Regions from separate parts of the Protofrankia sp. BMG5.30 genome, predicted to be linked through region 2. Evidence: riboswitches for the same ligand, from Rfam matches in the RefSeq annotation. Region 2 holds a riboswitch; the other holds the start of a gene.
What was found. Region 2 has a riboswitch for cobalamin ahead of bluB (5,6-dimethylbenzimidazole synthase). Riboswitches for the same ligand answer to the same signal wherever they lie in the genome.

Region 1 (4,609 bases), on a different contig from region 2:
TCACCCGGTCAACGGCCCTGCGCACGCATCCCGGCCAGCCAGGCGCCCGTGGAGCGCCGGGTACCGCGTAGCGTCAGGCCCCAAGGACCAGGAGCGGATCCACAGCGTTCTGTCCCGCACATATCCCATATCTCACCGTGATGAGAGGACTCCACACCCGTGGCGACCTACGCACTGCCCGACCTGCCCTACGACTACGCCGCTCTCGAGCCGTCGATCAGCGGCGAGATCCTGGAACTGCACCACGACAAGCACCACGCCGCCTACGTCGCCGGCGCCAACACCACCCTCGACAAGCTCGCCGAAGCCCGTGACAAGGGCGACTTCGCCGCCATCGTCGGCCTGGAGAAGACGCTCGCGTTCAACGTCTCCGGTCACGTCCTGCACTCGCTCTACTGGCAGAACCTCTCCCCCGACGGCGGCGACAAGCCCGACGGCGCCCTCGCCGACGCCGTCGCCAACGACTTCGGCTCGTTCGACGCGTTCAAGGCCCAGCTCACCGCCGCCACCAGCACGATCCAGGGCTCCGGCTGGGGTGTGCTGTCCTACGAGCCCGTCGCCGACCGGCTCCTGATCGAGCAGGTCTACGACCACCAGGGCAACGTCGGCATCGGCAGCACCCCGCTGCTGGTCTTCGACGCCTGGGAGCACGCCTTCTACCTCCAGTACAAGAACGTCAAGGCCGACTACGTCACCGCCCTGTGGAACATCGTCAACTGGGCCGACGTCGCGGCCCGCTACACCGCGGCCCGGCAGTCCCGCCAGGGCTGACCCGGCCGTGGCCGGCCGGCTGGTGACCACCGCTGCCGGCCGGCAGCGTCCCGGGCCGCGGGCCACCGCACGGGCCGCCTCATCGGTACCGCCYGGCGCCTGCCGCCACCGGTACCGATGAGGCCGCGCAACCTGGGGGCTGACGAGGCGGCCAGGGCCGCGAAAAACGCACCACCGTCAGGCCGCGTCGCTGTACCGCGACGCGGCCTTCGTGCGGTTCTGGTGCGCGCGCACGGTGTCGCTGTCCGGCAGCGCGGTGCCGGCCGTCCTGCTGCCGATACTCGTCTTCCAGACCAGCGGATCCGCGGCGTGGACGGCGGCGCTCACCGCCGTGGAGGCACTGCCCTACCTGCTGTTCGGGCTGGTCGCCGGCGCCCTCGCCGACCGGGTCGACCGCCGGCGGCTGATGGTCGGCTGCGATCTCGCGAACGCCGCGCTGCTGGCCTCGGTCCCGCTGGCCGACATGCTCGGTGTCGTCTGGCCGGCGGTGGCCGGGCTGCTGGCAGGGTCTCCGCATCCGGCGGACCGGGCCCTGGCGATCAGTCCGCGGGCAAACGCATCAGGAGCTTTCGCAGCCCTGATCGCGACGGGCCTGTCACCCCGAGAGGCAGGCGCTCAGCCCGTCGGGGGCACCGGCGCCGACGGATGCGCTTCCTCGTCGAAGCCGTCCGGGTGCGCGATGCCGTTGTGCGCGAGAGCGGGGGCGGGATGGACGCCGTCCAGCAGATCGACAATGCTGCTGTCACTGAGGGTGTAGCGGATGACACGTCCGTCCCGGTGCGGGGAGACGACGGCGTGGTAGCGGAGAATACGTAACGCCTGCGAGACCGCTGTGTCGTTCATGCCCACTCCGGCCGCCAGGTCGGAGACGGAGATCGGGCCGGCGTGACGGACCGCGAGCAGGATCGCGAGGCGTCCCGGGTCCGCGAGGATCGCGAACCGTGCCGCCCAGTGCTGGATGCGGGCCCGGTCCGCCACCGCGCCCGCGGCATCGCAGGCCCGGTCGCCGTCGATCACCTTGGCCGACCGGCCCGGCGCGATGCGGTGCATGGATCTCATACTCCCATCGACGGCCGCCACCCACGCCTCGCCCCGCGCGGCCCTGCCACCTGACCTGCCACCTGGCTGGTCATCCGTTCAATGGCTGGTCATCTGCTCAGATGTCAATTCTTGCAGGTGTTTGCTCTGGATGGGTAGCCTGATCCGGCCGTGGCGTTCGGGAAGCCGGTGGAGTACCGGCGCGGCCCTCGCCACTGTGATCGGGAAGTCTTCGGCCCTGTCCGCGGCGCAGCGGAGGTCACTGGGCYTCACATGCCTGGGAAGGCCGGCCGAAGGCGCGGACCCGTCAGCCAGGAGACCGGCCACGGCACCGGAAAGACCCATTCCACGAGGTGCTGGAGAGGCGGTCGGTGTACGTGGTGCCCGCACGTGCCGTCATGCGTACTGTCAGAATCTGTAGTACCGCCAGAAGCTGTGCCGCCAGCATTCCCGGCGGACCGCGGGCGCGGCGCCGACATCGCCGGTGGCAGCCTGATCGCCAGCGACAGCCGGATCGCCGGTGGCAGCCGGCCGTGCTGCTCGGCATCGCGGCCCTGGTCGCTTTCCTGGCCGGATGCGGCGACGGCGCCCGCTCGGCAGGGAGCGTGGCAGCCGACGACCGGGGCTGCATCAGCCGGTTCAGCCCGGACGTCGACTACTTCCCGGTCAAGTCCACGTTCACCCACGCCAGAAACGTGACGATCACCTACCACGGAAGTTACGAGATCCTGACGGTCAACCAGCCGTACCCGGGCGGGAAACCGGAGTCCTACGTACTCGTGCGGTGCGGTGCGCCGGCACCGGCGCTCACCGGTGCGCTGGCGGACGCGCCGCGGGTCGAGGTGCCGATCCGCAGCCTGTACTCGGCGTCCACCACCCATCTGCCGCTGCTGACCGACCTCGGCCGGGCCGAGGTCCTGACCGGGGTGGCGAACGCGGCGAGCGTCGTCGACGCCGGGATCCGCGGGCGGATCGCCGACGGGAAGGTCGTCGAGTACGCCGGTGGCGGGCAGATCGACGTGGAGAAGGTCGTCACCGCCCAGCCGGACGTGCTGATGACGGGCGGCACGGACACACCGCAGTACCCGGCGATCCGCAGGGCCGGCGGCACCGTCCTGGCGAACGCCGAATGGCTGGAGGGTGATCCGCTGGGACGGGCCGAATGGATCAAGGTGATGGCCGCGCTCACCGGCGACGAGGAGAAGGCCGCGAAGGTCTTCGAGCAGATCACCACGGACTACACCGCGATCGCGGCCCGGGCAAGGGCCGCCGGCGGGCCGCCGGTGCGGGTCCTGCCCGGGTCGATGTACCAGGGCACCTGGTACATGCCCGCGGGCGGCAGCTACGTCGGCAAACTCCTCGCGGACGCCGGGGCCGTCTACCCGTGGGCCGACAGCCGGGACACCGGCAGCCTGGAGCTGAGCTTCGAGGCGGTGTACGCCAGGGGCGGGGACGCCCCGGTCTGGCTCACCGACGGCGAGTGGACGACGATCGGCGAGGCGGTCGCGGCCGACTCCCGCTACGGCACCCTCGCCGCCGTCCGCGGCGGGCGGGTGTGGTCGAACACCCTCGCCATCGGGCCCGGCGGCGGCAACGACTACTGGGAACGCGGTGTCACCCGCCCCGACCTGGTTCTCGGCGACCTCGTCGCGATCCTGCACCCGGACGCCGTGCCAGGGCACCGTTTCGCCTTCTACCGGCAGCTGCCCGCATGACCACGGCAGCCACCCGCACGAACGACACGGCAACGACGGCTGCGGCCACAACGACGGCCACAATGACGGGGGCCACAATGACGGCGGCCACGGCAGCGCCGCCCGTGCTCGGCCCACCGGCGTTCGGCCTGCCCCGGCAGACGCTTCCCCCGTCCGCGCGGCCCGGCGGCGACGCGCCGGACAGAGACGCGGACGGGGGCACCGCCGGGCGGCGCGGGCGACGGCGGGCCGGCGTGCTCGCCGGGCTTGCCACCGCCACCCTGGTGATGTTCGTGCTCGCGGTCGCCGTGGGGTCGGTCGCGGTCCCCCTGAGCGAGACCGCGCGGGTGCTGGTGGGAGCCGAACCGCACGATCCGCGCTGGACGGTCGTGATCGCCCAGGTCCGGCTCCCCCGCGCCGTCACCGCGGCGCTCGCGGGCGCGGCGCTGGGCGCGGCGGGACTGCAGATGCAGACGCTCTTCCGCAACCCGCTGGCCGACCCCTACTCGCTGGGGGTCAGCGCGGGCGCGAGCCTCGGGGTGGCTCTCGTCGTCGCCGGTGTCGGCGGCTCCGGGGCGACGTTCACCGCGGGCGCGGCGGGCACCGGACGGGCCGGGGTGATCGTCGCCGGCGCGGCCGGCGCGGCGGTGGTCCTCGTCGCCGTCCTCACCCTGGCCCGCTGGGTCCGTTCGGTCGTCACCCTGCTCGTCATCGGGGTGGTGCTCGGCGCCGCGGTCAGCTCGCTGGTCAGCCTGCTGCTGACCTGGACCTCCCCGCAGCGGGCCATCCAGTACTGGACGTGGTCGCTGGGAAGTTTCTCGGGCACCTCCACCGACGACCTGATGGTGTTCGCCCCGACGATCGGCCTGGGGCTGGCCGCCGGCATGGCCTCGGTGAAGCCGCTCAACGCCCTGCTGCTCGGGGAGAACTACGCCCGCACGGCAGGCGTACGGGTACGGTGGGTACGCACCGTCACGCTGATGGGCACCTCGGTGCTCGCCGGCACCGTGACCGCGTTCTGCGGGCCGGTCGCCTTCCTGGGGATCGCCGTCCCGCATATCGCCCGCCGGCTGCTGGGGACGTCCGACCACCGGCTGCTGCTGCCC
Region 2 (5,400 bases):
CATGGACAGCTCGTGGAGGAGCGCGTCGAACGCGGCATCACTGGTACAGATGACCGATCGTCCTGCGGCAAGGTCCTCGCGTGCTTCGTCGATCGCCTGCTGGGTAGCGGAGTCGGGTTTGTCCGCCCATTCGTACGGCTCGGGGTATGGCCAAGCGTTGGGTTGCGTCACTTCCCACCTCCCCTGGGTCAGCCWAGGCCCTTCGATGGTCACATCGAAGGGCCTTCAAAGCATGCCCACACATGCGAGCACTGACAAGAACATCGGAGCGTGAGTTAAGACCGTCTTCATCACCGGACCGGCGGATCCAGAGTCGCGTCGGGCGGCCTACCCCCACCCGGGCCCTTCTCACGCCCGCGTGGCCTTCAGGCGGCCAACCTACTCCGCGCGGTCAGGCCGTGGAGACGGCCCACGGGACGGTTCGGAGATCGTTTGGTGCACTTTTAGGCCCCGCGGCGCACTTCCGGCTGACCGGCCGGGGTGGCCCCGCAACATCTGGCTCAGGTCAGTCGAGCTACCCGCCAGCGTCCGATGRGACGCCCCGCGGGCGCCCGGCGGACGTCCGCCCTGCTCGCTGACGTGGGCATGYGGGTGACGCCGACGCACTCTCTGGCGGAAGTCCGTGCCGCCGGGAGCGGTAGGCGGCGATCTGGAGCCGGATTCAGCGGCTGATCTGCGCCGCGGCGGCGCTCATCCGTTTCAGGAGACGGTTGGTGGCGGGCACCTGGGTGAACCCGTACTTGATGCAGAAGGAGACCGCCTGTTCGTCGATCGCGTCGACCACGATGAACCGCGCGGCGACCGTCCTGGTTGCCTCGACGACCCGGCCGACGGCGTCGGCAAGCAGGAGGCCGCCGAGCCCCTGGCCCTGAAGCGTCTTGTCCAGCGCCAGCTTCGCCAACAGGACTGCCGGGATCTGCACGGGGTTTCCACGGCCTAACGACCTCGGCAGGTCGTCACGCATCAGGAGATGGGCCGCGATCGTGTAGTAGGCGACCACCCGCCCATCGGCGGACCAGACAAAGGTCCGCCCAGTTCTACGCGACTCGGTGGTGAGAGCATGACGACGGAGCCACTCGTCGAGCTCGGGCTGACCGCTGTCGAAGTGATCCGCTCCGTGGAGCTCATCCAGTGCCTCGCTGACGAATCTGCTCGCGGTCACCGTCGCTCGATGACGGAATCAAGCCGTGYGGCGGCGCGGGTCAGRGCGTCGTTGGGCTCCGCGKGAGCGTCCAGGGAAGCAAGCAGTTCGAGGATCAGGGGTGGCGCGTGGATCGGGCCAAGCGTTACTACAAGATGTTCTGCCCCTGCGACAAGAAGCACATGAAGGTCGTTCACCCGACCCCGTCGGACCCGGACTACCGACGGAACCTCATCGGTCAGCTCAAGAGGGCGACGTGCTGGGAGTGGTCGAAGTGAGAGTGCTGATCGCTCAGCGTGCGGTGTACCGCGGGCCCCTGGACGGGTTCGAGGCCCGGGTGGATCGGCTGATGGACGCTCTCCTGGATCTGCACGGGATCATTGATCCGGACATCGCCGCGAGCCTCACCGAGGGCTGGGTGGACGTCACAATGGTGGTCGAGGTGGACCGGTTCGACGACGAGGCGATCCACGAGGCGATCCGCTGGAGTCGATCGTCCCTACGTGCGGTGATTCACGCTATTGGCGACCGGATTCCGGGGTGGGATGACGGTCAGGTGTGCGAGGCCAAGGTGCTCACGGACGCCTGATCCCCCCGAAGCATGGGGGCCGATGGCTGCTTGCTCACGTTCTTCACCAAGCCTTCGGCCGGGGCCGTCCCGTGGGATGATCGTGGTGGCATTGTTCGCGAGGTGCCCCAGGTTGCCTGGGGTCTCGGGCGCATRACCGGATGACCGGTCGGGTGCGCTCGGGGCGGCCAGGCGGCCGGGGAGAATCGGGAAGCCGGTGTGAGTCCGGCACGGGCCCGCCGCGGTGATCGGGGAGCCGCCGCCCACGCGCACGGGCCACGTCCGACGGATCGGGTGCTGACGGACTGGATGGTGGTCGTCCAGGTGCCGCCCGCGCGATCGAGGTCCGCTGGACGCGGCCCGGGAGCAGCCACTGGACCGCGCGGTCCGGGAAGGCGGGCGGTCAGGTGCTGATCCGAGAGTCCGAAGACCGGCCTCGCATCCGTGCCATCCGTCGACGGGCGGGTGGCGGACAGCGGGAGCCTGCCATGCCAGTGGACCTGTACGGCGTGATCCATCAGCGGCGTGACGTCCGCGCCCAGTTCACCGGGGCACCGATCCCGGACGGCGTCCTCGAGCGGGTGCTCGCCGCGGCGCATGCCGCCCCCAGCGTCGGGCTGAGTCAGCCGTGGGACTTCATCGTGATCGAAAACCAGCGCACCCGGCGCGCTTTCTACGAGCATGTCAGACGGGAACGCGCGGTCTTCGCCGCGACTCTGACGGGTGAGCGGGCCGCCCGGTTCGCCCAGATCAAGATCGACGGTGTCCTGGAGTCCACGCTTTCCATCGTGGTGACCTATGACGAGAAGCGCGGCGGGCCCGCCGTCCTGGGACGGCATGCTATTGCGGACGCGGGGGTGTACTCGGTATGTCTGGCGATCCAGAATCTGTGGCTGGCGGCCACCGCCGAGGGCCTCGGGTGCGGCTGGGTGTCGTTCTTCCGTGAACAGGCCGTCCAGGACATGCTGGRTATTCCCGACGGTATCCGGCCGGTYGCGTGGCTGTGCCTCGGCCCGGTCACGCATCACGAGCAGGCCCCCGACCTGGAAAGACATGGCTGGGCCCGCCGCCGGCCGCTGGAGCGCGCACTCCATCGTGAGACGTGGCAGTCCGCCATTGATCATCTGTAGTGGGCGGGAAAAAGCCGTCCGTGTACACATGGGGGATACACATGGGGCGGGATGCGTCTGGCTGAGGGCAGGGCGCGGCCGACCGCGAACGAGGCCACGGCTCGGCCCCGCGTGGCCGTGTCGACAGCCACATCCGCGCCCACACTCATGTTCTTGATGAGTTCGCGTTCTTGGTGAAAGGTAAGAGGCTGTGGTGGACGTCCGTCGGATATGGGAGCAGCCGGCCATCGTTTCCGGGGTCGCTGCGGTGGTACGAACCAGGTGGCCTGGCCAGGTCGACCGGTCTGACCGGCGCGAACGGKCCGGGCGGCGGGCGTCGTGAGCGGCCGGCGTCGGGTGTACGTGGTGACCCAGCTCTCCCCGGCCGCGCCGTCAGCGGTGTTCGAGCTCCTGGCGGACGGCGCGGGCTGGTCGCGGTGGGCGGCTCCGCTCATATCGCGATCGTGGTGGGAACGGGAGGGCACACCCCCGCCGGGCGGTGTGGGAGCGGTGCGTCGGGTTGGCCGGCCACCCCTGATCTCCCGTGAAGAGATCGTTGAGTATCTTCCGGCTCGTCGGCACGCCTACCGGGTTCGTTCGGGTCTGCTGCCGATACGCGACTATCTGGCGACGGTGGATCTGGCGCCGGTGGACGGCGGTACCGAGATCGTCTGGCAGGGCAGCTTCGTCCCGCTCGTGCCGGGGACGGGAGCGCTTCTCGCCGGTGTCCTGAAGTTCTTCACCGCCAGGCTTGCTCGCCGCCTCGCCAGGGCCGCGGCCGCGGGCCCGCAACCGGGTCCGGCAGCCACGCCGCCGGCCACGGCCTGAGCCGTCCAGCGGCCTGGCGGAAGCCTGGCGGAAGGAAGGCCTCCACGGGCCCGCGGTCTGTCCGGGCCCGGCGCCGGGCCGATGGGCGTCAGTGGGTGCTCGCCGGTGACGGCAAGAATGATCATTTGTGGGGGTGGCGTGCTGGCCGGGGTGGTTCAGCCGGCCGGGATGCCCCCTGGGGGCGTCAGGTGGCGTACCGGTGTCGATGCTGCCAGACCGGGTACGGCCGTCTGAACGGGCCGTTGACGCGGCCAGCCCCGTGCACCGGTTCGTCCTCGAGAATGCTCTGGAGGAGATCATGTCCGTGAGACTGAGCCGCCGTTCCTACGAGCATGCCAGAAAACTGATCGAAAACGGTGCCGTGGTACTCGACGAACGAGACGACTGGAGCGTGCACCAGCCCTCGACGCGGCAGGAGAACGAGTTCATTTCCGAACATGGCTTCAACGAGTATCAGAAATGGTATCTGGGAATCTCCGAGGACGACGACGAGGACGACAGGAAACGGTACAGGTTCCCGTACGGGGACTTCAGCAGAGTGCACCTTTGTGGCGTTCTCACGGCCGAGTCACGGGCCGGCCGGTACAAGTACTTCGACATTGAATGGGCGGTGGCCCATCTGCACGGGATGCTGGACGCGCTGATGAGCACGAAATAGCATCCGGGTACGGAACACGGTTCGGGTGCGAAGTGAGGTCCGGGCCGCCCGGGGTAATGCTGGCGGGTGCCCGATGGCCGTCCGGCGATCGCGACGGTACGGGCGGTGGCGGGTCACCGGCCGTACCGGGAGTCGGCGTTGCACAACCATCGGGCTGGCCGGAATCGGGCTGGTGGGCCGGTGAGCCTGAAAAGCCGGATCTGGTCCGTTTCCGCCGGCCTGTTCACTGCTGCCGGCAGGGGCCCGTCGCTTTGTCCGCTGCTTCTTTGCCTACTGCTTCCGGAAGGTCAGTATCGTGCCGTTGGCCGTTCCGATCCCGGCCGTTCCGATGGTCCCGCTCAGACCGTGGCCCTCGAAGGCGATCGAAGCCGCCAGACCGGCTATCTGATTGTCACTGGTAATCGTGTAGCCGGCGGCCGGCAGCGCCTGGCGGTAGAAGGTCGCCACCGCGTTGTCGGAGACACCGCTCAGGGTGAGCACGGACTCGTTGTTCCTGGACGTACCGGCCTCCACCTCGGCGCCCGGTGGGATCGGGAAGTCCTCGGGGACGTTCGCGGCCTTCAACGCGTCCCTGCCCGTGGCCACCTGCCCGCCGCCCGGCAGTGACGCCGAAATGGACGGCAGGGCCGTCGGCAGGCCCGTGGGCAGCGATGTCGGCAGCCCGCTCGGCAGAGTCACCGATCCGGTCGGCCCGGTCGACCCGGTTGTCACGCTCGTGCCCGTCGCTTCGCCACAGGCTCCGAGCAGCAGTACCGCCAGGCCACCGCCCATGGCTGCCACCGCCATCCGATGCCGTGTGGTGCCGACGTAGCCACCGGAACCTCCGGAAGCACCCAATCTGATCTCCCCCTTCACACACCCCGGGTGTGACGCGTGTCCTGTTCGGCCGGCCTCGCCCGCCGGTGTCCGTCCCGCCCGCATGGAGACGATCCCCAACGGTTGGTGCCGGTCGATGTGGGTTGGTGCCGGTCGTCACACGATAGGCATCACATGCCGACGCGCCGCCGCGGCTGTCGGCAGCCTGTCAGCGCGGCCGCGGGAACCGTTGGCGGCGGGCGGCGGGGCGGAGGTGAGCGGAGGCGATTTGTCGGTTTGG

Region 1: linked by a shared signal. The riboswitch ahead of BL254_RS15395 (ABC transporter substrate-binding protein) and the one ahead of bluB (5,6-dimethylbenzimidazole synthase) in region 2 are both predicted to bind cobalamin.

Annotation. Positions count from the first base shown of each region.
Region 1 covers NZ_MOME01000025.1:109,574-114,182, forward strand. The annotation lists gene BL254_RS15380 (superoxide dismutase) at 160-771, shown strand; partial or broken gene BL254_RS28445 (MFS transporter) at 1,007-1,183, shown strand; gene BL254_RS15390 (helix-turn-helix transcriptional regulator) at 1,387-1,821, opposite strand; cobalamin riboswitch at 1,946-2,152, shown strand; gene BL254_RS15395 (ABC transporter substrate-binding protein) at 2,343-3,524, shown strand; gene BL254_RS15400 (iron ABC transporter permease) at 3,587-4,609, shown strand, end outside.
Region 2 covers NZ_MOME01000004.1:85,797-91,196, reverse strand. The annotation lists gene BL254_RS01125 (hypothetical protein) at 1-171, opposite strand, end outside; gene BL254_RS01120 (GNAT family N-acetyltransferase) at 662-1,162, opposite strand; gene BL254_RS26710 (hypothetical protein) at 1,270-1,419, shown strand; gene BL254_RS01115 (hypothetical protein) at 1,416-1,730, shown strand; cobalamin riboswitch at 1,914-2,142, shown strand; gene bluB (5,6-dimethylbenzimidazole synthase) at 2,204-2,839, shown strand; gene BL254_RS01105 (SRPBCC family protein) at 3,158-3,646, shown strand; gene BL254_RS01100 (hypothetical protein) at 3,852-4,304, shown strand; gene BL254_RS01095 (hypothetical protein) at 4,575-5,075, opposite strand.